DNA from 3 places in the Pseudoalteromonas sp. J010 genome. Region 1 is predicted to be linked to each of the others. Evidence: predicted binding sites of a transcription regulator. Region 1 holds the regulator's gene; each other region holds the start of a gene.

The links. Region 1 encodes sigma-54, which starts transcription at its own class of promoters, with help from an activator protein. Its sites were predicted from a motif close to GTTGGCACGNNNNTNGNNT; they were not measured.
Region 2: a site for sigma-54 is predicted at 4,957-4,975, ahead of EAG18_RS01000 (LruC domain-containing protein). Genes of this name have one in related genera too.
Region 3: a site for sigma-54 is predicted at 8,002-8,020, ahead of EAG18_RS10615 (BON domain-containing protein). Genes of this name have one in related genera too.

The regions. Positions count from the first base shown of each region.
Region 1 is NZ_RDBW01000005.1:83,942-94,455, reverse strand. It holds gene EAG18_RS04370 (PTS sugar transporter subunit IIA) at 1-156, opposite strand, end outside; gene hpf (ribosome hibernation promoting factor) at 158-445, opposite strand; gene EAG18_RS04360 (RNA polymerase factor sigma-54) at 475-1,974, opposite strand; gene lptB (LPS export ABC transporter ATP-binding protein) at 2,021-2,746, opposite strand; gene lptA (lipopolysaccharide transport periplasmic protein LptA) at 2,743-3,297, opposite strand; gene lptC (LPS export ABC transporter periplasmic protein LptC) at 3,287-3,841, opposite strand; gene kdsC (3-deoxy-manno-octulosonate-8-phosphatase KdsC) at 3,838-4,389, opposite strand; gene EAG18_RS04335 (KpsF/GutQ family sugar-phosphate isomerase) at 4,389-5,360, opposite strand; gene EAG18_RS04330 (calcium/sodium antiporter) at 5,370-6,329, opposite strand; gene EAG18_RS04325 (ATP-binding cassette domain-containing protein) at 6,504-7,304, shown strand; gene mlaE (lipid asymmetry maintenance ABC transporter permease subunit MlaE) at 7,307-8,086, shown strand; gene mlaD (outer membrane lipid asymmetry maintenance protein MlaD) at 8,100-8,645, shown strand; gene EAG18_RS04310 (ABC transporter substrate-binding protein) at 8,648-9,334, shown strand; gene EAG18_RS04305 (STAS domain-containing protein) at 9,321-9,626, shown strand; gene EAG18_RS04300 (BolA family protein) at 9,632-9,889, shown strand; gene murA (UDP-N-acetylglucosamine 1-carboxyvinyltransferase) at 9,902-10,514, shown strand, end outside.
Region 2 is NZ_RDBW01000001.1:213,058-223,571, reverse strand. It holds gene EAG18_RS01015 (oligosaccharide flippase family protein) at 1-735, opposite strand, end outside; gene EAG18_RS01010 (sigma-54 dependent transcriptional regulator) at 942-2,396, opposite strand; gene EAG18_RS01005 (hypothetical protein) at 2,756-3,274, opposite strand; gene EAG18_RS01000 (LruC domain-containing protein) at 3,287-4,918, opposite strand; gene EAG18_RS00995 (hypothetical protein) at 5,267-6,001, shown strand; gene EAG18_RS00990 (WecB/TagA/CpsF family glycosyltransferase) at 6,188-7,429, shown strand; gene EAG18_RS00985 (sugar transferase) at 7,432-8,118, shown strand; gene EAG18_RS00980 (polysaccharide pyruvyl transferase family protein) at 8,412-9,551, shown strand; gene EAG18_RS00975 (glycosyltransferase family 2 protein) at 9,508-10,425, shown strand.
Region 3 is NZ_RDBW01000017.1:32,879-43,392, reverse strand. It holds gene EAG18_RS10660 (sigma-54 dependent transcriptional regulator) at 1-769, shown strand, start outside; gene EAG18_RS10655 (histidine kinase) at 786-1,001, shown strand; gene EAG18_RS10650 (ATP-binding protein) at 998-2,482, shown strand; gene EAG18_RS10645 (response regulator) at 2,472-2,921, shown strand; gene EAG18_RS10640 (response regulator) at 2,979-4,937, shown strand; gene EAG18_RS10635 (hypothetical protein) at 4,958-5,212, opposite strand; gene EAG18_RS10630 (hypothetical protein) at 5,196-5,633, opposite strand; gene EAG18_RS10625 (DUF883 C-terminal domain-containing protein) at 5,633-5,962, opposite strand; gene EAG18_RS10620 (outer membrane beta-barrel protein) at 6,764-7,339, opposite strand; gene EAG18_RS10615 (BON domain-containing protein) at 7,401-7,964, opposite strand; gene EAG18_RS10610 (mechanosensitive ion channel family protein) at 8,201-9,085, shown strand; gene EAG18_RS10605 (PA2169 family four-helix-bundle protein) at 9,259-9,705, shown strand; gene EAG18_RS10600 (DUF1328 domain-containing protein) at 9,716-9,883, shown strand; gene EAG18_RS10595 (hypothetical protein) at 9,923-10,114, shown strand; gene EAG18_RS10590 (methyl-accepting chemotaxis protein) at 10,314-10,514, shown strand, end outside.

The DNA.
Region 1 (10,514 bases):
TTCTCGTGCCATAAGGGCATCTAAGATAGTGTGCTGGCTGGTATCAGGGATTTGGCTATGCGCTAATTCGCTAATGTATTCGAGAATACGTTTTTTGCTACTAAAAAGGACCGCAGCTTTGCTACAGTCCTTATTCACTAATTCACTTAATTTCATTTTAGTGTCGAGTGAGCTTCTCTTTGTGTTTAATTACTTGACGGTCTAGTTTGTCAATCAGGCCATCAATTGCTGCATACATGTCTTGATGCTCTGTTGATGCAAATAGCTCGCCGCCATTTACGTGCAATGTTGCTTCTGCTTTTTGAACTAGTTTTTCGACATCAAGGATCACATGAACGTTATTGATATGATCAAAGTGCCTCTCAAGCTTCGCAAACTTATTGGTGACATAATCTCTTAAAGAGTCAGTGATTTCTACATGGCGACCAGTTAAATTTAGTTGCATAAGCATTTTTCCTTCTTGTGTTTAACGTCTTATATCAAGCTTTTACGCTGATTTGACGGTGGAATGGCTAGGGATTCACGATATTTTGCAATCGTGCGTCTCGCTACCTTAATTCCTTGTTCAGCTAAAATATCTGCAATCTTGCTATCACTTAATGGTTTAGCAGTGTTTTCCGCAGCTATTAGCTTCTTGATGAGTGCTCGTATTGCTGTCGAGGAGCACTCACCTCCATTTTCGGTACTGACATGGCTTGAGAAGAAATACTTCAGCTCAAATATGCCCCTTGGTGTGTGCATGTACTTTTGGGTGGTGACACGAGAAATAGTAGATTCGTGCATATCAACCATCTCTGCGACATCGTTTAACACCATAGGTCTCATCGCTTCGGGGCCATGTTCAAAGAATGCCTGTTGTTGTTGCACAATGCAATTGGTAACTTTCAATAAAGTGTCATTGCGACTTTCTAAGCTCTTAATAAACCACTTTGCTTCTTGAAGGTGTGAGCGAATAAACTGGCTATCAGTACTCGATTTAGCAGTTCTCGACATCGCAGCGTAGTGGTCATTTACTCTAATCTTAGGCATCGCATCAGGGTTTAGCTCTACAACCCAGCGGCCTTTCACTTTTTTTACCGACACATCTGGAATGACGTATTCGGGCTCTTCATGAATAATACTCGCAGCTGGCTTAGGGTTAAGACTGTGGATCAGCGTCATAACTTCTTTTAGCTCAGCTTCTTTTAAGCGTGTTTTTTTCGCTAAGGTACGGTAATCACGGCTAGCAAGTAAATCAATGTGCTCGGTCAGGATCATCTTGGTTTCGGTGATCCACGGTGTGTCAGGTGCAAATTGATTTAACTGAATACATAAACATTCTTGCAAACTTCGTGCAGCAATACCGACAGGGTCAAACAACTGGATACGTTTAAGTACGGCTTCGACTTCATCCAACTCTACCGGCTCTTCACTGTTTTCATCATTGATACTTTCTAAAATATCTTCACAGGAAAGCGTTAAAATGCCAGACAGATCTACCGCTTCGATGATGGCAATAGCAATGGCTCTATCTGTTGGGCTAAATGGCGTAAGTTCTAGCTGCCACATTAGGTAGTCGTGTAGTGATTCGGAAGTCTCTCCCTGGTAGACGTTATCATCATCAGGTAAAGGAGCTGCGCTTGATGCTGGTGCAGCACTCATATATTCATCCCAAGTCACATCCATGGCAAGATCATCACTAACCGTTTCTTTGCTCATGGCGGTATCTGAGTCCATTTCATACTCGCTGACAGGCGCTTCATCTGAGCTTTGCTGACTATCGTCCGTATTATTTTTATCTTGGCTGTGTTGTTCAGTACTTTCTGCGTCAGCGGTATCGCCTTCTTCCACTTCCAATAGTGGGTTGCTGTCCAACGCTTCTTGTATTTCTTGCTGTAGATCCAACGTACTAAGCTGCAACAGGCGTATGGCTTGTTGCAGTTGTGGAGTCATTGTAAGTTGCTGCCCCATGCGCAGCTGTAATGATTGCCTCATGTATCTCTAACAATCCCTTTTAACAGTTATTAATACTACGTCTTAACTATAGCTTGAATTGTTCGCCTAGGTAGACATCTCTTACGGTTTGATCCGCTAAAACATGTTCTGGCGTACCAGCGGCGATTAATTCACCGTGTGAAACGATGTAGGCTTTTTCACATACGTCCAGCGTTTCTCTTACATTGTGGTCGGTGATCAGTACACCGATCCCACGATTTTTAAGGTGCTCAATGATTGTCTTTATATCTAACACTGAAATTGGATCAACGCCAGCAAAAGGTTCATCTAACAAGATAAACTTAGGGTTAGCGGCTAAAGCACGAGCAATTTCTACCCGTCTTCTCTCTCCTCCAGATAATGCCATCCCTTGAGAATCACGGATGTGTTGGATATTAAATTCATCCAACAACTCATTCAGCTGAGCTTCTCTTTCAACTTTAGACAAATCTTTGCGGGTTTCCAAAATAGCCATGAGGTTTTGATATACCGTTAGCTTCCTAAATATGGATGATTCTTGAGGTAAATATCCAATCCCTAGGCGTGCGCGACTGTGCATCGGGAGTAGGGTGATATCCTCATCATCGATTTGTATAAAGCCTTTGTCACTTGGTACTAAGCCCACAATCATATAAAAGGTAGTGGTTTTCCCCGCACCATTAGGGCCAAGTAAACCAACGATGCTACCTGCTTCGACACTCAGTCCTACATTTTTGACAACTTGGCGACCTTTATAGCTTTTTGCCAAGCCTGTTGCTTTGAGCTCGCTCATGAATTGTTACCTTTTTCCTGTGGATCTTCACTTTTTTCCACGTTGGTGTCAGATTTCTTTTCAACAGGAACCAAAATTGTTCTGACCCGAGAGTCGCCCTGTTCAGAGCGTTCGGCACTAATGAGTTGCTTTTCGATATGATAAGTAATGACTTGTGCACTACTTTTTTGACCCGCTTGCGATATTTCAGCATTGCCAGTAAGTACTAATTTTAATTCGGCAACATCATAGCGAATTTCATTAGCCGCTGCGCGTAAGGTTGTACCATCTGCCTGAGCTTCTTCAAAAACCGCAGGGTTGCCAGTAGCAATTAGTAGCTGCTTATTTGAACCAAGCTCAGCGCGGCGGTGCACTTCCAAACGATCAGCATTGATTTTTCTTGTGCCATGAATAATGACAACGTTTTGCTCGAAAATGCCTATGTTACTTTGCAGTTGAGCTTGCTGACGGCCAGCGTCGATAATGACTTCATTTTGCTCTGCAGCAGCTGCGAAAGTGGAACTTGCGAGCAAGCCGACGAAAACTAATTTGTTAATTATTTTACTGGTCATAATAAATTGTCTTTGTATGGTTGATGAGCTCAATCAGCTGTTTTTGCAAGTCTGCATGTAGGCCTTTACCGGTAATTTTAAGGCTAGGGCCTGTGATAATGACGGGGTGTTCTGATTTCATCAACTTTTGTTTAATTTCAACCCTGACATTGTCGGCATTGATAGTACTGATCATTGCGTCTGGTGTGAGGTTTTTTGCTAAAACATCCCCTTCTAAAATCAGGGTGTTGTTCTCGTATAATGTGGCTTCCAATGCGCTTATCTGCCAATTTTGCTCACCGTTATATAATGTAAAAATGGGTTTTGCAAAGTGGCTAAAACCAAGATCTTGATAAAGTTCCATTTTATCAGCAGTCACATGGTAGTTTAGTAAGCCATTTTCACTGTAGGTAGTCTGCTCTAATGCGGTCGCCACATAATCGGGCTTAGCAAGTGGTTCATCGTCACTTTTCTTGTTGGTTTCTGATGCGTTAAACATCGGCGACCACAGCCAAATCATCAGCGCACTAAAAGTAATGAGCAGAATGACACGAAGCACAGTCATGTACTTGACCCTGTAGTGGTAAGAGGGTGGTTTTGGCTGAGCATGAGCAGATCTGTTAACTCTCTGACGGCGCCAAAGCCTCCCGGCATCAAAGTGGTATAGTGGGCAATGCGTTTTATCAGCGGATGTGCATCATTCACGGCGACAGCAAAGCCAACTTGCTCCATCACTGGCAGATCAGGGCCATCATCGCCAATATAGGCAATGTCTGCATCCTTCAGGTTAAGCTGCGTTTTTAGTGCTTCATATGCCACTAGCTTGTTTTCTTGACCTTGGTAAATATGCGTTACATTTAAACTAGTCATGCGTTGCTGAACTATTTGTGAATGTCTACCTGTGATGACCGCAACCTCAATACCGCAGTTTACTAGCGCTTTGATACCGAAGCCGTCTTTGGTATTGAATGCCTTTAATTCTTCACCGTTATTACCTAGATAAATGCGTCCGTCAGAGAATACACCGTCAATATCACAAATTAAGAGTTTAATTTGAGTTGCTTTTTGCCAAGCATCTGTTGAGATATCTTGATAAAGGTCGCTAAACTGCATCATAGCACTCCCGCTCTAAGTAAATCTTGGGTATTCAATGCACCTACAGGGACATTATTCTCGTCAACCACAATTAGTCCATTGATGCGTTTATTTTCCATAATATTTAGCACCTCAGCAGCGAGCATATCGGCACGTGCGGTGGTACTTTTTGCGGTCATAACTTGTGTGATTGGCGTTGTGTGAATGTCTACTTTTTGTTCTATGATACGGCGCAAGTCACCGTCTGTAAAAATACCTTGCAATTGTGTCTGCTCGTCGACAATCGCTGTCATTCCAAGACTTTTTGCAGACATTTCGAAAAGGGCTTCTTTGACGGTACAGTTGCTTCTGACCATAGGAATAGCACTGTCTTTGTGCATGATGTCAGCGACTGTGAGTAATAGTCGTTTGCCTAAACTTCCTCCCGGGTGAGAAAGCGCGAAATCATCGGCAGTAAATCCTCTGGCTTCAAGTAGAGCAACAGCTAATGCGTCTCCCATAACCAGCGTTGCTGTGGTACTTGCTGTGGGCGCTAATCCTAGTGGGCACGCCTCTTTTGACACTTTAACGCAAAGGTGAACACTGGCGTTGCGAGCCATGGTTGAGCTTGGGTTGCCTGTCATAGAGATCACAGGTGCACCTAAACGTTTAATTATCGGTAAGATTGAGATAACTTCTTGGGTTTCACCTGAATTTGATATCATCAAAACCACATCATCTTTGGTGATCATACCTAAATCGCCATGGCTAGCCTCACCTGGGTGCACGAAAAAAGCAGGGCTTCCTGTGCTGGCGAGTGTAGCGGCAATTTTATTTCCAATATGACCTGACTTACCCATACCAATAACAATAATTCGACCTTGGCAATTAAACATTATTTTACAAGCTTGCTCAAACTGTTGATCGACAAACTGCTGCACTTCCTCTATTGCTGCAAGCTCAGTAGCAAACACTTGATTAGCAGATTCAATAAATGGGGTCGTTGTCACGTGTATTCCTTAAATGATGTAGTAAATATATCCGATAAAGCAGGCGAGTAACAAACCACCTTCAAAGCGGTTGATACGACGTTTACCAGTAATGCTTAAGCTCATAATAAGTAGCAATAGTGTTGCACCAAGCATAATAAATATATCACGAGCCGCGATATTGGTATCTAATACAGAGGGATTGATGATCCCCGCAATAGACAGTACCGCAAGGATATTAAAAATATTCGAACCAATGATATTACCTAGCGCTAAATCGTCTTCATTTTTTAATACGCCAGCTACACAGGCTGCGAGTTCAGGTAAACTGGTTCCTACCGCGATGATAGTTAACCCAATCAATAAGTCGCTCATCCCAAAGTACTTTGCAATATCAACAGCTGCACCCACCAGATAATCGGCGCTAACGGGGAGCAAAATCATACCAACAACAAGCCAAAAAATAGCTTTTTGTGTGGGGACATTATCCGGCACCTCTTCACACGCTTCACTAACGAAAGGATCGTCATTGCTGTTGCCGCTGCGTTTGGTAATGATAATTAAGGTAAGGAGAAATGCTGCGAAGCCAATAAGCAGTAATATACCTTCAACAAAACTAAAGTTATTGTCACTGACAATATACCAAGCTCCCAAGGAAACAATGATAAGAAGTGGCATTTCTCGACGTAAAATTCCTGAGCCAACCGAAAGCGGTCGGAGTAAGGCGGTGATCCCAAGGACTAATAGTATATTGGCAATGTTAGAACCTACGGCGTTACCAACGGCTGTGTCTGTTTTATCTGCAAGAGCGGCCTGTGCAGCAACCATCATTTCGGGGGCTGAAGAGCCCATGGCGACAATGGTTAAGCCAACAATTAATGTTGGTACACCAAAGTTTCGAGCTAAAGCTGCTGCGCCAAAAACGAAGCGGTCGGCACTCCAAACCAGTGCAATAAAGCCAAGAATGAGAATAACAAACGATAAAACCATGAACCTCTAGCCAATAGGATTAAAATTTCGTTAGATACTACCAAATGCGCCTTGGAAAGTATAAGCAAACCGTCACATTTAACGACTTACAAAATTTTACCAAAACGATTTTCCATCTTGTTTGAAAAAAAAGTATCATACTCCGATGAATATAGTCTCGATCTGGAGAGCGACTTGTCGCAATCAATTGTAGAAATCAAGGATGTAACCTTTTCCAGGGGTGAAAGGATCATCTACAAAAACATGAGCTTTTCCGTACCAGAAGGCAAAATCACCGCAATAATGGGGCCAAGTGGCATAGGTAAAACGACTATGCTGCGATTGATCGGTGGCCAGTTAAAACCTAATAGTGGTGATATTCTTTTTGCTGGAAACAGTATCCCAAGCATGTCCCGTAGTGAATTATATCAAGCAAGAACTCGCATGAGCATGTTGTTTCAAAGCGGCGCCTTGTTCACCGACATGAGTGTCTTTGACAATGTCGCTTTTCCTTTGCGCGAACACACGGAATTGTCAGAAGAGCTCATTCAGTTAGTGGTATTGATGAAGCTGCAAGCAGTAGGTCTGCGTGGTGCAAAGGATTTAATGCCAGCAGAGCTTTCTGGCGGCATGGCAAGGCGTGCCGCTCTAGCGCGCGCAATAGCGCTTGACCCCGAACTTATCATGTATGATGAGCCATTCGCTGGGCAAGACCCGATTTCGATGGGGGTGTTGGTACGTCTAATTAAGTCACTAAATGAAGTGTTAGGTCTATCATCCTTAATCGTGACTCATGATGTGACAGAAGTGCTGAGTATTGCAGATCATGTTGTCATTATCGCTGAGCAAGGCGTGATAGGTGAAGGGACGCCTGAGCAAATGCTAAAACATGACTCAGCGCTAGTGCAGCAGTTTTTACAAGGGCTTGCCGATGGCCCCGTACCATTTCACTTCAATGCCCCTGATTATCAACAAGCACTGTTGCAAGGAGAGTAGAGTTGGTCGATTTTCTACAAAGAATAGGTCATAAAACACTAAGTCGCTTTGCTGCTCTTGGTCGTGCAACCAATATGCTATTTGGGGCGTTATTTAGTTTACCTAACTTTCGCAAAGGTACGCCGCTATTAATCAAACAACTCTACATGGTAGGTCATCAGTCACTGTTGATTATTATGGTCTCGGGGTTATTTATTGGTATGGTTTTAGCGCTACAAGGCTATACCGTATTAGTAGGATATGGCGCTGAGGATAGCCTTGGGCCGTTGGTGGCGTTGAGTCTACTAAGAGAGTTAGGTCCCGTTGTTACGGCGCTCTTATTTGCTGGGCGTGCGGGTAGTGCACTGACTGCTGAAATTGGTTTAATGAAAGCAACTGAGCAATTATCTAGCTTAGAGATGATGGCTATTGACCCATTAAAGCGCGTTATTGCACCACGATTTTGGGCAGGCTTTATCAGTATGCCACTGCTTGCGTTGATATTTTCAGCAATCGCTATCTTAGGTGCACATTTGGTTGGGGTGGATTGGTTAGGAGTCGATTCTGGTAGCTTCTGGTCTATCATGCAATCACAGGTATCGTTCCAAAAAGATATTTTAAACGGTCTTATTAAGAGCTTCGTATTTGCACTATTGGTGACTTGGATCGCGTTGTACAAAGGCTATGACTGTGTCCCTACATCTGAAGGGATAAGTAAGGCGACGACAGAGACAGTAGTACACTCTTCACTGGCTGTACTTGGCTTCGACTTTGTATTAACAGCGGTTATGTTCTCAAGTTAAAAGGTTTTAAAAAATGAATACACGGAAAATTGAAATTTTAGTTGGGCTATTTGTAGCGTTGGGTGTCGCTGCATTTATCATGTTAGCGCTCAAAGTGGCAAACTCAGGCTTGAGTGGTAATGGTGAAACCTACATGCTGCAAGCTAAGTTTGAGAATATCGGTTCACTGAAAACACGTGCACCAATCAAAGTGGGCGGAGTTGTTATTGGCCGTGTTGATGGCATTCAGATACACCCGCAGGAATTTGTACCTGTGGTTTCGATGAGTATCGACAAAAACTATGAATGTCAGTTTTCTGATACTTCATCAGTTTCTATATTAACGTCGGGCATTTTAGGTGAGCAATATCTTGGTATTTCTCCAGTAATTGCCGCTGAGTCAGCTAAGCAAAAGTGTTTAGGTCAAGAAGTGACGAGCGAAGATAGTGTTGATCTTGAGTCTCTCTTTGGGGTGGAAACAAAAGCGCTTAAAGACGGCGATATGATCACAGACACAAAGTCTGCGCTTGTATTAGAAGAGTTGATTGGTCAGTTCCTATTTAATCAAGGGAGCGAGTAAATATGTTAATGAATCTTTATACCAAATGCCTGATTTGGCTGGTTGCCATTATGGTTACGATGTCATTGCAGGCAAAAGAAGTGGACTCAAGCGATCCATATAAAATGGTTGAGCAAGTTGCAGCACAAACTTTTCAGCGTGTAACAAAAGAGCAGAGCATTATCGAAAAGGATAAAGAGCACCTACGTGTTATCGTCGAAGAAGAGCTTTTGCCTTACATCGATTACAAATATGCCGCATATCGCGTTTTGGGATCCTACATTCAAACAGTACGTAACATTGAAGATAAACAGGAAAAAGCAGCTGCAGTTGAGCATATTAAAACTTTTATTGAGGTGTTTAAAAGCTATCTAGTAGCAACGTATGCAGGTGTGTTTACTCAGTATAAAGATCAAAAAGTAGAATTCGGTGAACACCGGCCATTTGATAAAGAAGATATTGCTATTGTAAAAACAAAAATAGTTGAGGCTGGTAAACCGGATATTAAAATTGATTTTAAAGTTAGGCGCGGTAAAGACAATGATTGGCGTGCCTTTGATATGATGGCAGAAGGGATCAGCCTATTAGATGCCAAACAAAGTGAGTTACATGGTATCTTGCGCCAACAAGGTATTGAACATGTGATCCAGTTGTTGGACAAAAAGAGCAAGCTTCCTGTGCAATTTAGAGGGGATGATGGTGACGCCTAAAATTTCATTCACCGAAAGTAAAGGTGAAATCGTGTTAACTGGTGAACTAACAAGAGCGAGTTTACCAAGCGCACTGAAACAGTCGGCTATCGTTCAATTGCTGAAAAATGCACAATCAACCGTCTATTTTGACCTTTCTAAGGTCTCAAGGGTTGACACCGCGGGCTTAGCTTGGTTAATTCACTCTTTAGGTCAATTAAAGCAGCGCGACATTCGTCTCGAGCTGAGAAATACACCTGAGCAACTACAAAATTTAATGGAGTTGGGGCAGGTGACAACCCTATTTGAGTGAGTCTAATGGAAACAAATCAAGTCGAAACTTTATTAAAAGATGCGCTATCGCTTGACGAAATTATCGTAAAAGCAAACGGTAGTCACTACGAAGTCATTGCTGTTGGAACGTGTTTTGACGGATTAAGAAGGCTAAAAAGGGAACAGTTAATTTATGGACCACTAATGGATACCATCAAAGATGGGACTATCCATGCGGTGAGCATTCGCGCATTCACGCCTGATGAGTGGCAAAAAGAGCGTAAATTTATTCTTCCACAATAACGGGGTGCCGCAATGGATCAGTTTGTTATCCAAGGTGGCACCACTCTTGCCGGTGAAGTCACTATTTCTGGGGCTAAAAATGCAGCCCTTCCTATCCTATTTGCTGCGCTATTAGGCGAAGGTAAAAGCCGTTTTTCTAATGTACCGCACTTACGTGATATCGGTACGACAGAAGCATTACTAAAGACTCTAGGTGCCGAAGTGGAGTGGGATGGCGACACGCTTGAAATCAACGGCGCGACGGTAAACAATGTGCTTGCTCCTTATGATCTGGTGAAGCAGATGCGCGCATCGGTATTGGCGCTCGGTCCTTTGGTGGCTAGATTTGGTAATGCACAGGTATCGTTACCCGGTGGTTGTGCTATTGGTGCTCGTCCTGTTGATCTACATATTTCAGGCCTAGAGAAAATGGGTGCAACCATCAAAGTTGAGAATGGTTATATTCATGCAACGACAGAAGGGCGATTGCGTGGTGCAGAGATCTTCATGGAAACGGTCAGTGTTGGTGCGACCGAAAACTTGCTGATGGCTGCCACACTTGCTGATGGTAAAACCGTATTAGAAAATGCTGCCAGAGAACCTGAAATCATCAACTTAGCCCAGTGCTTGGTTGCTATGGGAGCAA
Region 2 (10,514 bases), on a different contig from region 1:
TAACTCCGGCGTTAATAACCGTGCAGCGATAAAGGTATCCATGTTTATTCTTAAAGACCGCAAGATTTCGCTGATGGCGAGTTGCGATGAGGACTTAAGTAATAAACGAAAGGTGTCTTTGTGATAACTCAGTTTGTGTGAAAGGCAAGGTACGAACGAAAAACACGCGAGCCACAGAAGGGCGAAACACCACTTGGCTATGACTACAGCCATCATGTGCGCGTCAAAATAGAGAGCAACAGCAATAGTGACATTTTCAACAATAATGCACGCGCTACTTATTAGGCTGAATAAGCCCATTCTGTTACTACGTTGAAGAAGAAAAACGCGGGTACTTACTGCGGGAAAGGCAAGATATGTGAGTGCCATTAAAGCAACTAAAGCGAATATATCATGCTCTGGAAAAGCCCATTGTGCACTCCATCCTATGGCAATTTGAATGAGACATAGCGACGTACAAAGCAGCCATTGTATCAACAAACCATTTCCTAAAAATAATGGGAGCGATTCATCCGAGGCGCGAATTATTTGCACGCCAGCGCCAGAGCGAAGAAGCAATCTAAGTACTTCATGGATGGTGAGAGCAAGCATCACTGCACCATACTCTGTGGGGGTGAAATACACCGCCATGGCCATGATGCTAAAAAGTCGAGAACCTTTTGCAACGACTTCAGCACCAACCAAATATGAGGTGTTGGATACAAGAATACTTGATGTGCTTTTTGGATTACTCATAGCAGGCGGCCTCTAGAAACTATGGGTATACAGTTCCAAGAAGCATGCCAAATAGAGGTTAGATAGTAATTTTGTTTATCTTCTTGATTCTTATTGATTTTTTATTTTTTTTTCAGGACGGTGAAGAAAATTTGGATAGGAAAATCGCACTTTGCGAATTTTATCTTTTGCAAAGTGCAATTCATTTTACGTGTACTAAATTAATGCTATGAAGTCGCCTCTGACCATTGCTGTATCTTTCTATATAAGGTAGAGGGGCTAACTTCTAATAAGCTCGCTGCTTTTACGACATTGTCATCACATAAAAGCAATGCTTGTTCAATGGCAACACGTTCAACTTCCGCTAAGGGCGCTACGTTTTTACTCTCTTTTTGAATGCTAGTGGAATCTTGTCCTATCGGTGGAATGTCAGCAGCCTTTGGGTTCAGTTCGGTTTTAGTAACCAAGGGGGCTGGGGTATCACCAGGAAGGTGCGCTTGAACAACATCATAATCTATTAATGGCCCGTCTGACATCACAACAATGCTATGCACAAAGTTTTCTAGTTGGCGCACGTTTCCTGGCCAGTCAAACTGTAATATGAGTTGCTCTGCACGGTCAGAGAACCCGACAAAAATTTTATTTTCTAATTCGCTAAATCGTTGTAAAAAGTGTTGTGCCAGTAGTAAGACATCCCGCCCCCTATCATGCAGTGGCGGTAAATCTATAGAAATAACATTGAGCCGGTAATACAAATCTTCCCGAAGATGATTCTCTGCAATGGCTTGATAAGGATCCCTATTGGTAGCGCAAACAAAGCGGACATCGACTTTTTCAGTTTTAGCACTGCCTACCTTTTGAAACGTACCAGTTTGCACAAAACGTAAAATTTTAGCCTGTAAAGCTATATCCATTTCTCCTAATTCATCAAGAAACAAAGTACCACCATCGGCCTCAGAAGCTGCGCCATCACGATTGGCAATTGCACCAGAGAAGGCACCTTTGATATGACCAAATATTTCAGACTCCATAAGGTCTTTAGGGATCGCGGCGCAGTTCAAGCATATAAAAGGTTTATTACTGCGTTCACTTGAGTGGTGAATGGCCTCTGCTGCAAGTTCTTTACCCGTACCGCTTGGTCCCGTGATGAATACATTTGCTCTACTTGGTCCTGCTTTTTCTATTGCTCTATACACGGTTTGCATGGCAATAGAATCACCAACAAAGCGATGAAACCCTGTGCGGTATTCGCTTTTGTAGCGTGCAAGGCTAGAGCGTAGCATATTGCGCTCGGCAATCAGCATCTTTGTCTGTAACGCCTGTTCTATCGTTAATTTAATGCTATCAATTTCGAATGGCTTTTGTAGGTAGCCCCAGACTTTTCCTTGGTTAATGGCATGGATCAACCCATCCAAATCTGTAAATGCAGTAAGCATAATACGTAAAGTATCAGGGTATCGCTCTGCTACTTCACCCAGGAACTCTATCCCTGACATATTGGGCATCATTTTATCTGAAATGACCACATCAATTGGGCGCTCCTCAAGTAGTGCAAGCCCTTCCTCACCACTGTTTGCAGTAAGAACTTCGTATGGCTCGTCTCTTAACGCCCTGATTAGGGAGCGAAGTATAAGCGGCTCATCATCTACAAATAGTAGCGTAATATTGTGTATTGGCTCCATTAATCTCTCACTACTTTGGCTTTCCTGTAACTTATTTATAGCAGCTCAACGGCTATCTAATCAAAAAGAAGTGCTGTTTAATTACACATATTTAATTATGGTCTATCTAAACCGAAAAAGCTGCACTTCTAATCCAGAAGCGCAGCTGTCATCGGGGCGAGGGCTTATTGGCCAGAGTTTTGCAGAATTAACGCGGTTCTGGTTACCGTCTTTTGTGCCAAATCACGTTAACACTATGCTCTTCGGTCAACTAATGATGTATAACTTCATCAAGTTATCCCCAAAGCGCCCCTACAGAGCAATAAGTTGATGAGAGCTTTATTACAATGCGTTACCTCATTCTTAACCTCCCTCGTTTATCAGTAAAACTGATGGCTAATCGTCGATTGCTTTTCTACCGGTACTAGTAGGTGATTGTTCTCCAACATGCCATCAACACTGATCAACAGGGTCTTATAGTGAGCAGGAACATCGAGGTTAAGGCCAAGTTGTCCCGCTGAGTTAAATCGAGTAGTCGCTAACAATGACTTTTCCACCATTGCTTGCTCATCGTACTGGATTACGCGACTCTTTAACGCATAGACTTTTACTGTTTTAGTTGCCAAAGAGGCACCAAAAACGTCATTGCCACTTAAATCTAACGTAACGGCACTACTGGTTTTAAAAGCAAACTTAGGTTTGACATGAAGCTGCTTGGATGTTGCTGCGGTCGAGCTTAGCAGCATGGGATCCGGCTCATACTGGTTGGTTTTAATTTGAGAAACAGGTTGAGATGCTGTTTTTATCTCAGTTTCGTTGTTTGTATCGCCGTCACTGCATCCGAGTAAAGCCAAGCTTACGAGCATAAATAATTTTGTCTGTTGGTTATGTATTTTCATCACAGCCTCCGATTACTGTTCACTATACGTATGTGTTGTTCTTTCGTTGGTGAGATACCAATCTTGTGCCTGTTCACCGTTGCTCTCGACCCACTGCTCATAGTCTGGATAAGCCCAAACAACATCAATATATTCTCTTGGGTAATTCCAGTCTTCACTGATCATTAATGCCCAAGATAGGTTTTCTGCTGTTCTGAAGTAGCGACCACTGGCTGCATCTGAGGTATCATCTTTTCTACCAAGTCGACTATCGTCAAATAAGTCAGTTGGTGGATAATCAGCCATATGTACTTCCCACGAGCGATCCCAACTGCGATATAAGAAAAAGTCGAAGTCTGCCAAAGCCAAAGCGGAAATGCTGTAGTCGAACTTTACATCGAGTGTAAATGGTACTGGGCTGAAGTTGTCGCAACTCATGACCGTGTTAAAGTGGGAGCAGCTGCCTGATTGTCCAGTTGTCGTAAACACATGAGTATTGCGCCAAAGTGTAATAACTGCATTTGATTGATATTCTTCTGCGCGTTTTTCATAAGTTTGCCCATCTATTTGGATACTTGCTTCTCCAATTAAACTTGGTTCAGAGTCCATCAACCTCAACCCGAACCCGTTATTGTTAGCCGCACCTCTGGCTGTTATAAAACCATTTAAAATAAAGCCACTTACTTGGTTATCTGCGTCATAGGTGATCCGAATTTGCTGTTTGACCACCAAATCATTGAGGTCATGGTCGCCACGATTCGGCCAATTATCTTCAAAAGCGAAGGTGGCTATCCCCGTTTCTGATGGGAAGTACTGGCTGGATACACGGTCATGATCATTTGGAAACTCATCTTGGTCATCAGGCACACCATCAGCATCACTGTCGTTCGTCTCTGGCATGGGGTTTAGATTTGTAGCAGTAATGGCGCTAGCAGGTGAGCTTTTCACACTGAACAGAGCGTCGTTAAAGTCATTGTCACCCCATGTTCTTGGTAAGTCTTCAAAGCCTATTACGACTTCGTCTTGCTCCTCATCATAGAGTAAGACACAGTGTTGCTTGAGTGACTCATCAGCTTCTGGATTTAAATTGGATAAGGAATAGTAGTAAGGAACTTTGAATGGTTTAACCCCAGTGTAATACCAAAAGCCATTTGCCGCGATAAAGAAACCAATGCTAGTACCAGCGGGAAACTCACCAATACTTACCCGGTGCCCATTGGTTAAATGTGGGTAGCTAAGATTGGGAAACACGATGGTCTCTTGCACTTCTTCAGGTGACTGTGGTGGATTTTCTGGGTCAAATGTGAAGTACCCAAAAGAGTTTTTATAGCCAGCGCCCTCATGAATAAATGTGATAAATACTTCAGCGTCTTCGGATAAATGAATTGTTGAACCTTGGTCGCCGGTGATGAAAGCTTCGTTTATACGCCTTTCAGGGAGTGCATTGGCGATCCGCTGAAAAAACTCTGGTGTGTATTCCCCACGATTGTAGGTAAGTTGATCAGGCTTTCCGGTATTTTGGTTATAGCCTAGTGGCCAAGGTTGGCCAGAGTTGAACTGCCATAAATAGTTACCACCTTGTTTCTCTACAGCAAAAGACGCTGTACTCAAGCATAGTGTACTTGCTACAAACAACGACTGCGATAATAAAGACCTGTTTTTCATAATTGCCTCCGTGGGCAGAGATGGAGATACAGCTCACAACGCAGTTATCATGCCAAAATGAAAAGTTTTTAATTATTAATGTGTTACGTGTTTTGGTGTGCTTGTGATTTGAATTTTTCGCATTTTGCAGTGCAGTGTGGTTTGCACAATGGTGAAAAAGATTAGAAAGTCATAAAGCGCATCAGTTAGCTTTCTATATTGCGGCTCTAGTTATCGAGTTTGTTTGAAGTCAGAAATAATAAAAGTATTTTAAATCAGTTTGTTACTGCGTTTTGTTTTGTTCGAAAGGTTTGTTATTGGCAGCTGGAGTGGTATTTGCATACCTTTATATCACCTCGGAGGTGATCTATGACAAACGACAACATACTCATATTCAGCATAGCCTTGAATGGTTATCAAATTCGATACCGCCGCCATCTTGCAAGCCAGCGGCGTTACGCTGAGCGCATGGGGTACGACTACACTGTGATCACAAAGCCTTGGGTGACAAATCTTGGTGCGGAGTGCTGCTGGTTAAAGCTGTATCTATTACGCTCAGCGCTGGCGGCTGGCTATGACTATGTGTTGTTTGTCGATGCCGACGCTTACATTCAAGACTCTTGTCCCAATCTATCGAGTGTTATTAAGCCTGATAAGTTTTTGTTTATGGCAAATGGTTACAGCGGCAGGCTAAACTCAGGGGTGATGTTAATGAAGGCCTGCCCCGAAGCGTTGTTGTGGCTCGATAGTATTATCAACGCTATCACTGAGCCTGTTGTCGATATCGAGTCAGTAGGGTGGGGAGAAAATGGTCATGTCATTCACTTTGCTAAAAATTGTGATGGACTTGAGCTATTAAACGAAAAATGGAATAACACTAAAAGCCCACAGTGTTCAGACTATATTAGACATTATAATTACGGACCGATGAAAAATTCAGTAGTCGACCGATTATTTCACAAATTAATATTTAAGCTTTCAAAGCTATTGCTCCACTGCAATTTAAATAATAAGTCAGAAATGCCGCTTAAATTAAAAACGGTAAAAGAACGCATTCCTATATTATTCCATCGTGTCATTTCCGAGTACAAACACTTTTCTTGAGGCCCTATAGGCCTCTTTTTTTATCTGGTATTTGTTTTTTAATTTCATTTTTTAATTCGGAATTACTTTTGCATTTTGCAACAAATTTACTCTGATATTTATATTTTTTTATTTATAAACAATGAGTTATAGGTTTGGCACGGTAATCGCAAAACTAAGACAAAGCAAACCACACTGAGGTGGATTATGAAAGTCTTAGATTTTGAAACTCAAGTCTCTAGTTCGAAAAGCACACGCATATTCGCGGTGATGATAGCTTCTTTGCTACTGGTACTCCTTATGCCTCTATATGCCGTTAATGTGGTCATAGCGGTTTTATGCTTTTGTACACCGATAAAGAAAAGATCTTGGATGGACATAAGCGGATGTAGGGTAGAGTTGTATCAGTGGAGTAAAGGCATATTTGTTGATAGCGCTGCATTATTTAATGTCATCAAAGGAGACATTGAGTTCGTGGGAAACCCGCTGGTGAGAGACAATGTTTCTATCCCAAAAGTAGATAACTTCCGCTCGCCGTGTAGCAAATCAGGATTATTTGATTATCTACAGCTTCATAGCCTTACCGGATTAAAGGCCGAAGACCCACAGGCACTGCTTAATAAGCAGGTACAACAGAGCGCCTTGGCCGACCTTGTCATGGTGTTTAAGATTCTCATCTGCCGACTGCTTTTTTCAGGCAAGACACTTGACCACACGTCGCGTCCCGTTTTTGGTCTGCCATTCAGTAATTGTCAGATGGACGAGGCGGTTTCTTGGGTACTTGACAGCACGGCATCGCAAACTTGTCGTACCGCGTTTTTTATCAATGCGAATTCTATCAACCTTGCGGCTGAAAACTCTGCGTTACGCTCAGCGTTAAAAAGCAGCAACTGTAACTTTATCGACGGCTCGGGTATGCGCTTAGCTGTAAGAAAAGTTGGAGTGCAACTAGCTGATAATTGCAATGGTACAGATATGCTCCCGCAACTTTGCGAACGTATGGAAGTGTCTGGAAAATCAGTATTTTTACTTGGTGCAAAACCCGGTGTTGCTGAAAAGGCGGCGCAGTCCCTACGTCAAACATATCCAAATTTGCGGATCGCAGGGTCACACCATGGCTATTTTGACGATGATGAAGCTGTGATTGCGCAAATCAATCAAAGTAAAGCAGATATCGTGCTGGTGGCATTAGGCTCACCTCGTCAAGAGATATGGGTAGATAGCAATAAACATAAGCTTGAAGCCAGCTGTGCGCTAGCGGTTGGTGGATTATTTGACTTCTTTTCCGGTGATGTTCCAAGAGCACCACTTTGGCTGCGTGAGCTAGGACTTGAGTGGGTTTGGCGATTAATACAACAGCCTAAAGCTAAGTTTCACCGCTACGTTATTGGAAATCCGATATTTTTATTCCGTGTTTATATTCTGAATCAGGCATTGAGAGGGCTTTAATCATGACTACTATCAAAAAATTATCAACCAATATGGCATTTACTCAAACTGCAACCGCGCCCGACTCAACCTCTGTGCGCGACGGTCGTCACCACGGTATCCCTGTCATGCTACAAAGAGCAATAGCTGGACTCGGTATGCTATTTATCTCACCATTACTTTTACTCGTGATGTTGCTGATTAAACTAGAAAGCCAAGGGCCATGTGTGTACAAGCAGGTGAGAGTGGGCAAACTCGGTCGTCGCTTCACTATGTATAAGTTCCGTTCTATGTATATGGCAGATGACCCAAAATTCAAAGCGCCAGATCCAAGCCAAAGTAACCGTGATGGCGTATGTGCAAAATTTCATAATGATCCTAGGATCACGCGAGTAGGGCGTTTTATTCGTAAGTACTCGATTGATGAATTACCACAGTTATTCAATGTTGTATGTGGGGACATGCTGCTAATAGGTCCACGACCGGCGCTAGAAAAAGAAGTGAGTGCTTATCAAGTGAGAGAGCTTACGCGTTTAAACTGTGAACAAGGGCTTACAGGTCTCTGGCAGGTAACTGGGCGCGCTGACACTACTTTCGAGCAGCAAGTTATGTTGGATAAGCAGTATATAGATAACCAGAGTATGGTTCAGGATATTAAAATTATATGCAAAACAGTTCCATGTGTATTAGGAGCTCGCGGTGCATACTAGTGCGTAACTGAGACTATTGACACTGGTAGTCTGTGTATCACAGCAGCAGTATTCGAGCCGACAGTAAAGCGTTTCATCTGCCTCAGCTTAGACTACATACTGCTCGTCAAATAAAACATCACCTAAACAGGGCGACCGGTTATCTCGGTGGCCCTGTTTTCATTTTAATAATATGCAATGCAATCTGCGAATAACGCCAAGTGAAATGCAATATAAATCTTTAAAATCAACACCTTAAATTTTGGCATGCTAACTGCAGTATCAAGTTATCTTCTTGAATCGGTGGAATTAGCATGATGAAAAATTTGGACGCGTATCTAGTCGGGTACTACGGCATGAGAAACAGCGGTGACGATGCCCTCATGCAAGCAACAATGCTAGGTGCTAAGACATTTCTTGGCAGCGCTTCGATTGCGGTGAATGCCCCAATCAATAATCCCATAGTACGAGAGTCAGGATGTATAGGCCAAACTGACGTAGTATTTCGTGGTCATCAACGGCTTAAACATTATCACAGATCGCTACACTCAAAAGCGGTGATATTTGGTGGCGGGTCGGTGCTACACAGCTGTCGCGATATCGCGCAGAAGCGTCATATGATAGCACTTGCCGGCGCTAAAAATTCAATGGCGTTAGGTGTAGGGATTGAAGGTTTTAGTGATATCAATGCTGAGAGACAGTGTAAGAAGTTTTTGAATGAGTGTGGACTTGTCACTGTCAGAGACAAGCAAAGCTATGAGATTGCGACTTTACTAGCGCCACATGCCAATATTAGGCATACATTTGACCTAGCTCCGTCTTTACTACATTACTTCGCTGATAGGCTAAACCCGGTTGAGCGCCAAGGCATCGCTTTTAATTTTTGTCCAAAAGTGATCACACCATTTGGTGATGTTAATGAGCAAGCAGAAGCCAACCGTATCAACAAAGCTGCCAAGCTGATCACGGCAACTTGGGAAGCCACACGAGAGAAAATCTATTTGATTGAGCTGAATGACCAGCCGCTGATAAGCGATAGGTTAGTTCACGACAAAATTATAGCTGCGCTGCCCAGTTGGGTGGAAGTCCAGCGCATAAGTTATGTTGCCAACCCATTAGCGACACTTAAATGTATCTCTATGTTCAAAGCCCTGATAGGGATGCGCTTACATGCGCTGGTTTATGCTTACATGATGCAAACACCTTATCTTAGCCTTGAATATCACAATAAATGTGCACAGTGGTGTATGCAAACAGCAACGAGTACTGACAATCGTTTTGATGCCAATGAGTTTAGTGTTGCTGAAATACACAATCGAATTACCCACGGGTTGAGATATGGCTTCATACAACCGAAGTTTCCTCTACACCAAGCAATTTCTTTATCAATTTCTAATTGGAGCGAGAGCCATGAGCAAAATACAATTCTCCGTCATTATTCCCCTATACAATAAAAGCGGCTGTATTGAGCGTGCGTTAACAAGTGTTATGGCGCAAAAGCATCCCGCAGCTGAAATTATCGTAGTCGATGATGGCTCAACAGATGATAGTGTAGACAAAGTGCGAGCACTGAACTTGGATAACCTAAAGCTGATCCAGCAACCAAACCAAGGCGTTTCAAGTGCGAGAAACAACGGGGTAAGACAGGCATCAAGTCGTTATATTGCATTTTTGGACGCAGATGATACCTGGTCCCCCTTCTTTCTTGCGAAAATAGCTCAGCTTATCCAGCGCTTTCCTAACGCAGGGCTTTATGCTAGCCGCTACCAAAAAGTGAGAGGAGAGTGTGACTATCTTGATGCAAAAATTGCGTTAACGCACTGGAACCCTGATGGCTATCAAATGGATAATTACTTTGAAATTGCTGCCAATGGTGATTTACCATTTACCGCTTCAAGCATTGTGCTAGATAAACAGACTTTTCTGCAAGTCGGTGGTTTTCCTGAAGGGGAGTGGATGGGAGAAGATCAAAGTTTGTATGTGCAAGTTGCTTTGAATTCAACCATCGCTTACACACCTGCAATTGAGAGCTTTTATTATATAGGTATTGCCGACAGTGCCTGTGATAAAGCTCCCCCAAGCACCATTTGCCCCTTTGCTGAGCGTTTGATGACAGAGATTTCACTAGGAAAAGTAGCAGATCGCACCGCCAGCATGGCGAAAAAGTATATAGGCGCACATTTGTGTGATCTGGCCAAGCGTAATATTAAGCATCGCAGTTACCGAGCTGCACTTGGGCTGTTAGCTCACCCTGCAGCAAAGAGCAGGGCATTACATTGGGGACTTTATAGTTTGATAGCAAAACCTATGTCATTACTTAGCCGATAATAAAGAATAGTTTTACTGCGCCAAAACAGAGTCATTGATTTGTCCCTTTTTGGCGTAAAACTCGCGATTTTCTTATCTTTGCCTATGCT
Region 3 (10,514 bases), on a different contig from region 1:
TGCGCAAAAGGTTGGGGTATTTGAACAGGCATTACACGGCACGTTATTTCTCGATGAATTGACAGAAATGCCGATAGAGCAGCAACCCAACTTATTACGGGTATTAGAGACGCAAACCGTGACGCGTGTAGGTGGGACCAAACCAATTGATGTGCAGTGTAGAGTTATATCGGCAACCAACCGAAGTGTTGAAGATATCGCTACTAATGATGTGCTTCGTGAGGACATTTATTTTCGACTGGCGGTATTTCCTATTCATATCCCCCCCCTAAGAGACAGAAAAGAGGACATACCGCTACTGGCAGAGCACTTTCTTCAAGGGCTAAATAAGAAAGGGAATAGCAACTTTGTGATAAAAGCAGCCGACATGGATAGGTTGGTTGAATATGACTGGCCGGGTAACGTAAGGGAGCTAAAGCATACAATCCATCGAGCCTATATTATGGCTGATTTGGACGAGCACTATCTCGTTTTTGATGCCAATTTTGCCTCACCGTTTGCGCAAGCTAAACGCATGGTTGAGCATGCCCAAGCTAATCAAACTTCGGTGCCACCACAAGTCGGCAGCTCTAGCCGAGTGCACAGTGCAGCGATGCCTACACCAGAGGTGAAACCAGGTAAAACAATTGAAGAAGTTGAAAGGGCGCTTATTTACCAGACCCTAGAGTCGGTTGATGGCAATAAAACATTAGCCGCCAGAATGTTAGGGATCAGTACCAAAACACTATATAACCGCTTGAATGCCTACGAGGGAGAAGCACAAGCGTAAATGAGCAGGAGGAATAATGAAACCACTTGATCGAAGCGAACTTGCCACAGTAGTACATGATGCGCGCAAACCTTTGAATCAGATCTCTATGAATGCGGAGTTGGTTAAGTTGATAGTTACTCAGCCTAACTCGGAGCAACAGATAATTGATATAGCTAACACCATTATCAAAGCGACAAAAGAGTGTAGTGAATTATTGCAGATGCTGGTGGAGCAAGGAAGTGATGAGTGAACAAAACTGACAAGTCAGGCCGCTTGATGAATTTAAGTAACAGAATAGGGTTCATTTGGGTCGCTGTTTTAGCAAGTGTAGGCGTCGTTGCATCTAATGCGATGATAGGGTTTAACAATGTAAAAGAGCTAAACCTCGTCCAAGAGAGTATTCGCAATACCAGTGAAGTGATGATGTCGTTGGACCGGCTACATATCGCGATGTTGAATGCTGAAGCGGGTCAGCGCGCTTTTTTAATCTCAAATCAAGAAAGCGATTTAATGCCGTTTAAGCGTGCGCTATCTGATTTAGATAGCAGCCTACTTAAGGTCGCTCAAAGCCGCTCCGAAAGTGAAGTGCAACAACAAAAAATTAATCAGTACGTAAATGGAGTGAAAGAGCGCTTTACCGCATTGCGAAGCACAATATTGGTCGCGCGCAGTGCAGCGGAAGTGAATGAGTCTCGCTTACTTGGGCGCACCATAGAGTCGGGTGGCGCATTGCGAGAAGCGTACACAGACATTATGTCTGCTGAGGCAGATATTAGAACAGTGCAGCTCAATCAGCTCAAACGGGTACGTAAAGAAGCGCAAATTAACATCGTAGTGTTCACTTTACTCAGTGCAGTGATGATATTTGCTATCCTGACTTTGCTTATTGTTAACTTACGCAGTGCTAAAAGAGCAAAAGTGGAGCTTGAGAAAGCAAATAGTGAACTAGAAGAGAAAGTTAAGGCAAGAACAGATGTACTAGAGCATTATGCCGAAGAGCTGAACCGAAGTAACCGAGAACTGGAAGACTTTGCCTTTGTTGCTTCGCATGATCTTCAAGAGCCACTGCGAAAAATTCGTGCCTTTGGTGACAGAATCGAGAAGAACCACAGCGAGCAGCTTGATGAAAAAGGTAAGGACTACTTAGCTCGAATGACAAGCGCAGCAAAGCGCATGTCAACGCTTATTACAGACTTGTTAGAATTATCACGAGTAACAACCCGTGCAGAGCCATTTGAATCACAAGACCTAAACAAAGTGATGCAGTTTGTGCTGGATGACCTCGAAATAGCGATAACAGAGAGTAATGTGATATTAAATGTAGCGCCATTGCCAACAATAAAATGTGATGCAAGCCAGATCCATCAGCTCTTCTTAAATTTACTCTCAAATGCAATTAAGTTTAGAGTGGAAGGGCGTGACCCAATTATCACCATTGATGTCGAGCAAAGTGCACTTGCGACGCAGGACGCTTTTACCTTTATTATTGAAGATAATGGGGTTGGCTTCGAAGCTGAATATGCGGAGAAGATTTTCTCGCCGTTTCAGCGCCTTCATAACCGCAAGCAATACGCCGGAACTGGTATCGGTTTAACCGTATGTCGGCGTATCGTTGAGCGACACGGCGGTGTGATAGCTGCAAACAGTGAAAATGGTAAAGGTGCAAAATTTACAATTACTTTACCTATCGAACCCGCACCAATGATCCAGGAACTAAGAAATGAACTATAAGAAATCGCAACCAATTCATATTTTGATGGCAGATGATGACGAAGATGATCGCCTACTTGCTCAAGACGCCTTAGAAGAAAGCCGAGTGTTAAATGCTTTTCAGTTTGTGAGAGATGGCGTTGAGCTTTTAGAGTATTTAAGAAATGAAGGTGATTTTACCGACAAGGTGAAGTACCCAAGACCAAATCTTATTTTATTGGACTTAAATATGCCCAGAATGGATGGTCGAGAGGCATTACAAGAGATCAAAAAAGACCCCAAATTGCGCTCTATTCCAGTGGTGATATTGACAACTTCAAAAGAAGAAGAAGACAAGCTTAGAGGTTATGACTCGGGTGCCGCGTCATACATCACCAAGCCGGTAGACTTTGATGGCTTGGTCGACCTTATGAAAAATTTAGGAAAGTATTGGATTGAAATAGTCGAATTGCCTAATTAATTTGTATTGCACATTTGTTATTTTGGAGCAATTAGCATTATGTCAGTGGAGGGCGATATGACTAAAGACGCTGTGAGTGAAATCAATGTCTTGCTTATCGAAGACGATGAAGATGATTACATTCTAACGCTGGACTACTTACAATGTATTCCTAATTTTAAGTTTAATTTGGTATGGCAAAGTCAATATCATCAAGCGTTAGATGCGCTGGAAGGCAATACGTTTGACCTTTGTTTGCTTGATTATCAACTAGGTGCACAGACGGGGTTAAGTGTTTTAGAGGAAGCGAGGAAGCGTCAGGTTCATACGCCGATCATCATGTTAACAGGGCAATCTGATGAAATACTGGATAATGAGGCCTTGCGAGCTGGTGCTGAAGACTTTGTACTTAAGTCTGAAATCAGTAGTCCACGTTTTATTCGCTCTATTCGTTATGCCTTAGCACGTAAAGAACTGGAGCGTGAAAGGTTAGAAAGGTTGCGCGTTGAATCAGATAGTCGTGCGAAAGACCGGTTTTTAGCACATCTTAGCCATGAGTTGAGAACCCCTTTAACTTCCATTCTTGGATATACAAATTTATTACTATCGCGAGAAGAGCTACAAAATATCAAACCAGAGCTGTCTATAATCAATAATAATAGTGAGCACTTACTTAATTTATTGAATGATGTGCTGGACTTGTCCAAATTGAAGGAGAATAAACTTGAGCTAAACAAGCAAAACACGTGCTTAAATAGCTTTTTGAGCGACTTGTATAGCTTATTCAGAATGGCAGCTGCTAAGAAGGGGTTAAGCTTCAGCATTGTTGCGACAACACCACTGCCACAAGACATTGAGGTGGACAAAACTAGGCTCAAGCAGGTGTTGATTAATATCATTTACAACGCCATCAAATTCACCAGCTCAGGTTTTGTCACTGTAGAAGTTACTTTTACGCAACATCATAGGTTGCAATTTAACGTAGTTGACACTGGCATTGGGATCCCAGAAGAAAAAATAAAACGGATATTTAAGCCTTTTGAGCAGGTACAAAATGTCACTACGCGAACCAATGAAGGAGCAGGGCTTGGGCTGGCTATTAGTTCGGCTCTGATTAAACTGATGGGTGGAGCACTCAATGTAGAGTCTACGCTGGGTGAAGGGAGTAAGTTTCGCTTTGATATTGCACTCAATGTTGATGAAACACTAGAGCTTGCACCGCTGTCATTGAATAAAATGCACAATGACAATGACTGTTCACTTCCTTCTGACTTACAGGGACATATTCTGATAGTTGAAGATATTGGTGAAATTCAAATGTTATTGCGTACCTTAATTGGACAAGTGGGAGCGACTGCGGATATTGCCAACGACGGTGTAGAAGCGCTCGCTTTGTTAGAACGTGATGCTGCAAAATACGATTTGGTTTTGATGGACTTACACATGCCACGCATGGATGGTCGCGATACTATTGTCGCCGTGCGTGAGCGAGACATCAACTTACCCGTTGTTGCGTTAACCGCTGCTGCTCAAAAAGGCACTAAAGAGGAGCTGGTGGCGCTGGGCTTTGATGACATGATGAGTAAACCTATTAATGTATCTGACTTGGGACGGTGTCTGACGGAGTATCTCTCAGGCGAGCAGCGGAATTCTTCAGCCGAGATAAAAGAGCCTCCCAATGCGCTGACGTTTTTAGTTGTTGAAGATGATAGTGACACCAGAAACTTACTGACATTACTGCTTAATTCACTTCAAATAAATGTGGTATCAGCTGACTGCGCCCATAGTTGCTGGCAAGAGTTTAGTAGTCATAGAGAAGGTTTTTTTGATGCAATTTTATTGGACATTGGTCTGCCAGACAAATCAGGTCTGACATTGGCAAAAGAAATAAAAGCGCAATCACCAGAGCAGTATATTGTTATTGCCAGTGGCTATGACCCTGAACCAGAAAAGCTAGCTGAAGCAAAAATTGATGATGTCATGCTAAAACCTATTACCTTGAACGACTTGAAAGAGATTCAAGAAAAATTGCCATGAATTTGGAAGTGGCACTGGGCTTAAATTAATCCTTGTGCCACTCTTTGGAGTAAAACGAGTTTTCGAAGCGCCCCAATTCGTCCATATTTAGCGCTAAGCGCGCCAAACAAAAATGCAGATAACATGCCTTGTGGTGAGCTCATCGTGTCACTCACCGCCTTATCCACCCTAATTTGCGTGAGCCGGGCTCGTTGCTTCGCATCAATCAGTTTACGCTTTTGTGCCACAACGTCTTGTTGTAGCTTGTCGACAATAAACTCAGCGAGTTTTGTCATTGCTGCCTCCCGTGTCTGCGAGCGTTACATTAAATCCAGAAGTCAACTCGGTGATGCTATTGTTGAAGAGCTTTAGCCCTGTGACTATCAGGTAGTAGATCACAGCAATATTAATAGTTAACACCACTCCGGCTGAAATAAACCAACTAAGACCTGCATAAGTAAGTGCATAAGCAAATAATACATGAAGGCTTGCCCATACCATGGCGGTAAGTATTAGTGAAAAGCAAATTAGCCCTAGTGCGATACACAAGGTCTTTAAATTGGCGCGAAACTTTGCACCAAATAGATTAAGCTTTGACTCTAGAATATGCTGATAACTTAAAAATAGTGATGTCAAAGCTTGTTTTAACTCAGCGAGCGCTGGAGCGCGCTCGTGAGGTGCTTGACTATCTCTGGTGTGAGCTTGGTCCTGCATCATTATTTTTTCCTCAGTAACATAGTTGCCAACATACCTAGAGAGAAGGCGATCCCTGCAGTTTTAACCGGGTTTTCTTCTGCATATTTTTTAACAGTAGAGTTATTCCATGCTTGGGTTAACTGCTTGCGCTTAGCATCGATGGTTTCACCTGAGTGATGGCTCTTTTCTCGTAATGTGGTCTCCGTACGTGAAGCTGAGGCATGGAGTGAATCCACGGACGCATGTAAAGAATCAGCAATCTGATCTGTTAACGGGTGACTTGAGTCTTGGCCATTGGCTTTTGGCCCATTAGTATTTTTTGCTTCTGATTGATTAGCTTGGTTACTCATAACAGCTCCTTATTTATTTAATTCACAGTTACAGTTGCAAGTGTTTTGCCATTATTTAGTTGTTAAAAATCAGTGGTTTATAAATGTGCTCTGAAGTTTGAAGCGTAGGAGTTACAATTTGTGTAAATATTGCCTGGAAGAAGTACATGGTGTGTATAGTTACCGACTAGTATTAATACTTACTCGATTGGAAGGCGAAAACTGACGCTCACTGTGCTAAGACTTGCTTATCTTGTAACAACTAAACAGCAAGGTTTCTCTAGTCTACTGAATATAGGTAGCTTGGCGTGAGCAAGATGTGCTGCGGTGCTGTTGACAAGGTGTCTCACTTCAAACTAGATGACTTGATTTAGGTAATAGGTACAAAAAGGGCGCTATCAGGTGATAGCGCCAAACCTAAGCTCTTGATAATACAGCAAGGAGTGAGTCAAAGGGGAAATAATCGGGAGGCTATATTAATACCAATTAGCCCTGTTACTTGCTCAATTTGATGGAGTGAACCTGACGCTCACTGCGTTGTCTACAAGGTTTTTTCGTCTCAAAACAGACCACTTTATTAAGAAATAGGTACAAAAAGGGCGCTATCAGGTGATAGCGCCAAACCTAAGCTCTTAATAATAGAGCTAGGACTGAGTCAAAGGGGAAATAATCGGGAGGCTATATTAATACCAATTAGCCCTGTTACTTGCTCAATTTGATGGAGTGAACCTGACGCTTATTGCGTTGTCTACAAGATTTGCTCGTCTCAAACCGACCACTTAATCAAGATAATTAGTATAGAGCCATTTTTGTTCAGGTTGCTTAAAATTGATACTCAACAGATACAGCTGCTACGTCCATATCTGGGTCAATATCATCTTCGAGTTCATAGCGAGTGTATTCTAAACGCACGTTAACGCTTTCATTTAGGTGAAACTCAACACCTGCCCCGTAGAGCCAATCACCACCTTCCATGCTAGAAGAAACGCGGCCTACCGCTGGAATGTCAGCATAAATATCTGCGTCCCATTCAAGCCAACCGCCTTTCGCGTATACAGAGAAATGTTCGTTTAATGGCGCGGAAATTCGAGTTGACAAAGATATGCCATCAATTTCCGCTGAATTATCAATATCACTTGCTTCATCAAAATTTTCGTAGGCTAGCTCGAAGCTCCAGTAAGGGTTAATTTTTGTCCCTACGTACGCTTTAAGCATCGATGAGTCGTCATCGAACGAGGTATCATTTTCGCGGTCTTCCCACTGGAAGGAGTATTGACCATAACCAATACCAGTATAAATTTTATAATCATCTAAACCAAAATCAGAGTCTGCGTGAGCGGCCGTTGAGGCTAGTCCAAGTGAAGCTAGAAGTGCTGCAGCGATAGTTAGTTGTTTCATCTTTACTCCTTAAATCAATATTAGTATTTGAGGGGGAAGTGCCCCCTCTAGGTAAGTGTGTTTATGACTTTTTACTGATACGTAAGTTATCTTCTACGTCCTTAACATCATTGGCATTTTTTGCGATCTGTACGGCTAAATCGCGCTCTGCTTCGCTGCCAACGTGGCCTTCTAAGGTGACGACGCGATTTTCAACATCGACATCAATGTCGGTGCCATCAACATCGGTATCAAACAAATAACGCGACTTAATTACAGTTGCGATTTTGGCATCAGTGAAGTCTGTGTCACTGTCATGATCGCGCTCTTTTTTACGCTCATCCGACATATCAACAATGGTTAGTTCATTATCTACGTCTTTTACACCATCAATACCAAGCACTAACTCTTCGGCAAGCTTTTTGTCTACAGAGTGCTCAACTTCACCAGTTAGCACAACCACACCGTTTTTGACGTCTGTATTAATGTCGAAGTTATTTAATTCGCCGTTAAATAGTAAAGTTGCTTCCGCTTTACCATCAATCCATGCGTCACTCGCTTCTTTTTCCCAAGAATTATCTGTAGCAAATGCAGAAGCGGTAGTTAATGACGATACAAGTACTGTTGCAATTAATGTCTTTTTCATAATTTAAACTCCTTTAATTTCGTAGTCGCAATGAATAATGCACCTACTGTGCCAGTATTTAAGTTGTTGATTTTTAGTTTGTTTTTGTTTTTTGTTATGAGGGGGAGAAGAATTTACCGAGAAAAAAAGAAATTCATATTGTAAAAATTACTTTTTAAATGAATGTTGAATTAATAAAACAAGGAATGAAAACTGCATTTTCTGTTATGTACTTCTTTATATAGGAATAGCAGATAATGAATATAGAAAAATTTTGGACATTAATTAACGATAAGCTTATTTCTTGGCTTGAGGCAGCTGTACAGCTGCTTCCCAATTTGGTGTTAGCTCTAGCAACGCTACTAGTATTTATAGTGCTTGCTAAGGTTGCCTCAGTATGGTTCTCAAAAGCGATTAGTAAAGCGGTAAAAACTGATCAAGTCGCAACACTTATCACGTCAATATTTAAAATCTCTATTATTGCCATAGGTATTTTCTTCGCACTAGATATAGTCCGGCTCTCAGGCGCCGTAATGTCATTACTCGCAGGGGCGGGGATTATTGGTTTAGCAATTGGCTTTGCGTTTCAAGATATGACCGAAAACTTGATAGCGGGATTTGTAATGGGAGTAAGAAAGCCCTTTGTTGTGGGTGATATTATTAAGACCAAAGATTGTTTTGGTACCGTGAGCAAAATTAACTTGAGAAATACCCTAGTAGAGAACTTTTACGGTCAGTTGTCATATATTCCCAATAAGATCCTATTTAAGAATGAATTACAAAATTATACCAAGTTGGGCAAAAGGCGGATCGAAATACCTTTTGGCATTTCCTACTCAGACGACCCTGAGCATGCAAGAAAAGTGATTGTAGAGGCAATAAACGAGCTGGATTTCGTTGTTAATAAGCAAGAGAGTGACGTTTACGCTGAATCGTTTGGAGATAGTTCGATAAATCTATTGCTATGGTTTTGGGTGGACTACCCTAAAGAGCCGGGCTTTATGCTTATCAGGCATCGCGCGATTTGTACCATTAATAAAGTGTTGGCTGATAATAATATCCTTATTCCTTTTCCAATTCGCACACTGGACTTTAATGCAAAAGGCGGCAGCGAACTTGGTGCGCAATTATCACGCGAATAAATTACATGCGGTTTGTAAACTTTTCATTTTCAACGGTGGGGATTTCTTTAAAGTGTTTATAAATCAATAATTTAACTTTTGGCATCTAAACTGCATTAGTTAGGTCGGCAATGACAAAAAGTGTTTTAACACACCCAAGTCAGAGTAAATTTTTAGTGAAAGGAGAGTTTTACATGGCAGAGTCTAATTATGATTTAGAGCCGGTAAAGGCACTTATTAAGGTATTGAATGGCGGTGTTGAATTTTACACCGAAGCGAAGAAAAAGCTTGATGATATTGAACTCAGTAGAATATTTGACCAAATGATTGTAGATAAAGCACAAGCTATTTCGGATCTGCAACCATTTGTTTTGATAGATGAGGGTGAGATTGAGACTGATACAGCGTTGAGCGTAGATATTCGCGAATCCTACACAAAGTTAGTGGGCATGGTCAGCACAGATAAGGCGCATACTTACATTTCTCAACTGGAAGAAGTGGAAGATAAGGTGTTGAAAAAACTGGATGAGGCGTTAAGCAAAACGCTGCCACCAAAATGTAAAAGCACGTTATTACAGATCCAGGTACGAATGCAGGCTTGTCACGATCAAATGAAGCAGTTGCAAGAGTTAACTGCCTAAGGAGGATACTATGTTAAGTTGGGCTATTATGTTCCTGTTTTTAGCACTTGTTGCAGCTGTACTTGGGTTTACGGGAATAGCAGGTGCAGCGGCGGGAATGGCGAAGATTCTATTTTTTGTGTTTATCGCCTTTATGATCATTTCTTTTATTTTTGGTAAAGCTCGAGCACCAAGGTAAGGGACAAATTAATTTATTACAGGTAGTAGGAGTTTGGTTATGAATTCAGTAATTACTTTAGCAAAAGCGTTTGGTTTTATTTCAATTTTAGCACTTTTTGGTTGTAGTGAAGGCCCTGCAGAGGAAGCTGGAGAGCGTTTTGATGAAGCAGTACAAAAAGTTGAAAACAGCGTTGAAGATGCGTGTGAAGATGTGAAAGAAAATCTTAATGCTGAAAACGAAGAGTGTTAAAACGCAATATATCCAATTTAGGATAGTAAAAGGGGAAGCGGCTAAGTATGGCTGCTTCCCCTTTTAGCGTCAGCGTGGTTATATATTGTCCTGAGTAATGACCTCAATCAACCCAGCATTGGTTAAATAACATTCTTTATTGCAATAATAAAGTATTGGGTAATACTAAAACTTAGTATTAGCCAAAAAGAAAAAGTCGATGTTAAATAGCTTCTCAGTCAAAAGCAGGTTGTTGTCGCTTTCAGGCATTCCCGCTATATTTTTTATATTTGCCACCATTTTTACAATCGCTACCCTTTCAAACCTAACCAGTTACATTGACCGCATATATGACGATAGAGTTCTGCCATTAAAGCAGATAAAAGTGGTTTCTGATAATTACGCGGTCGTGATTGTGGAT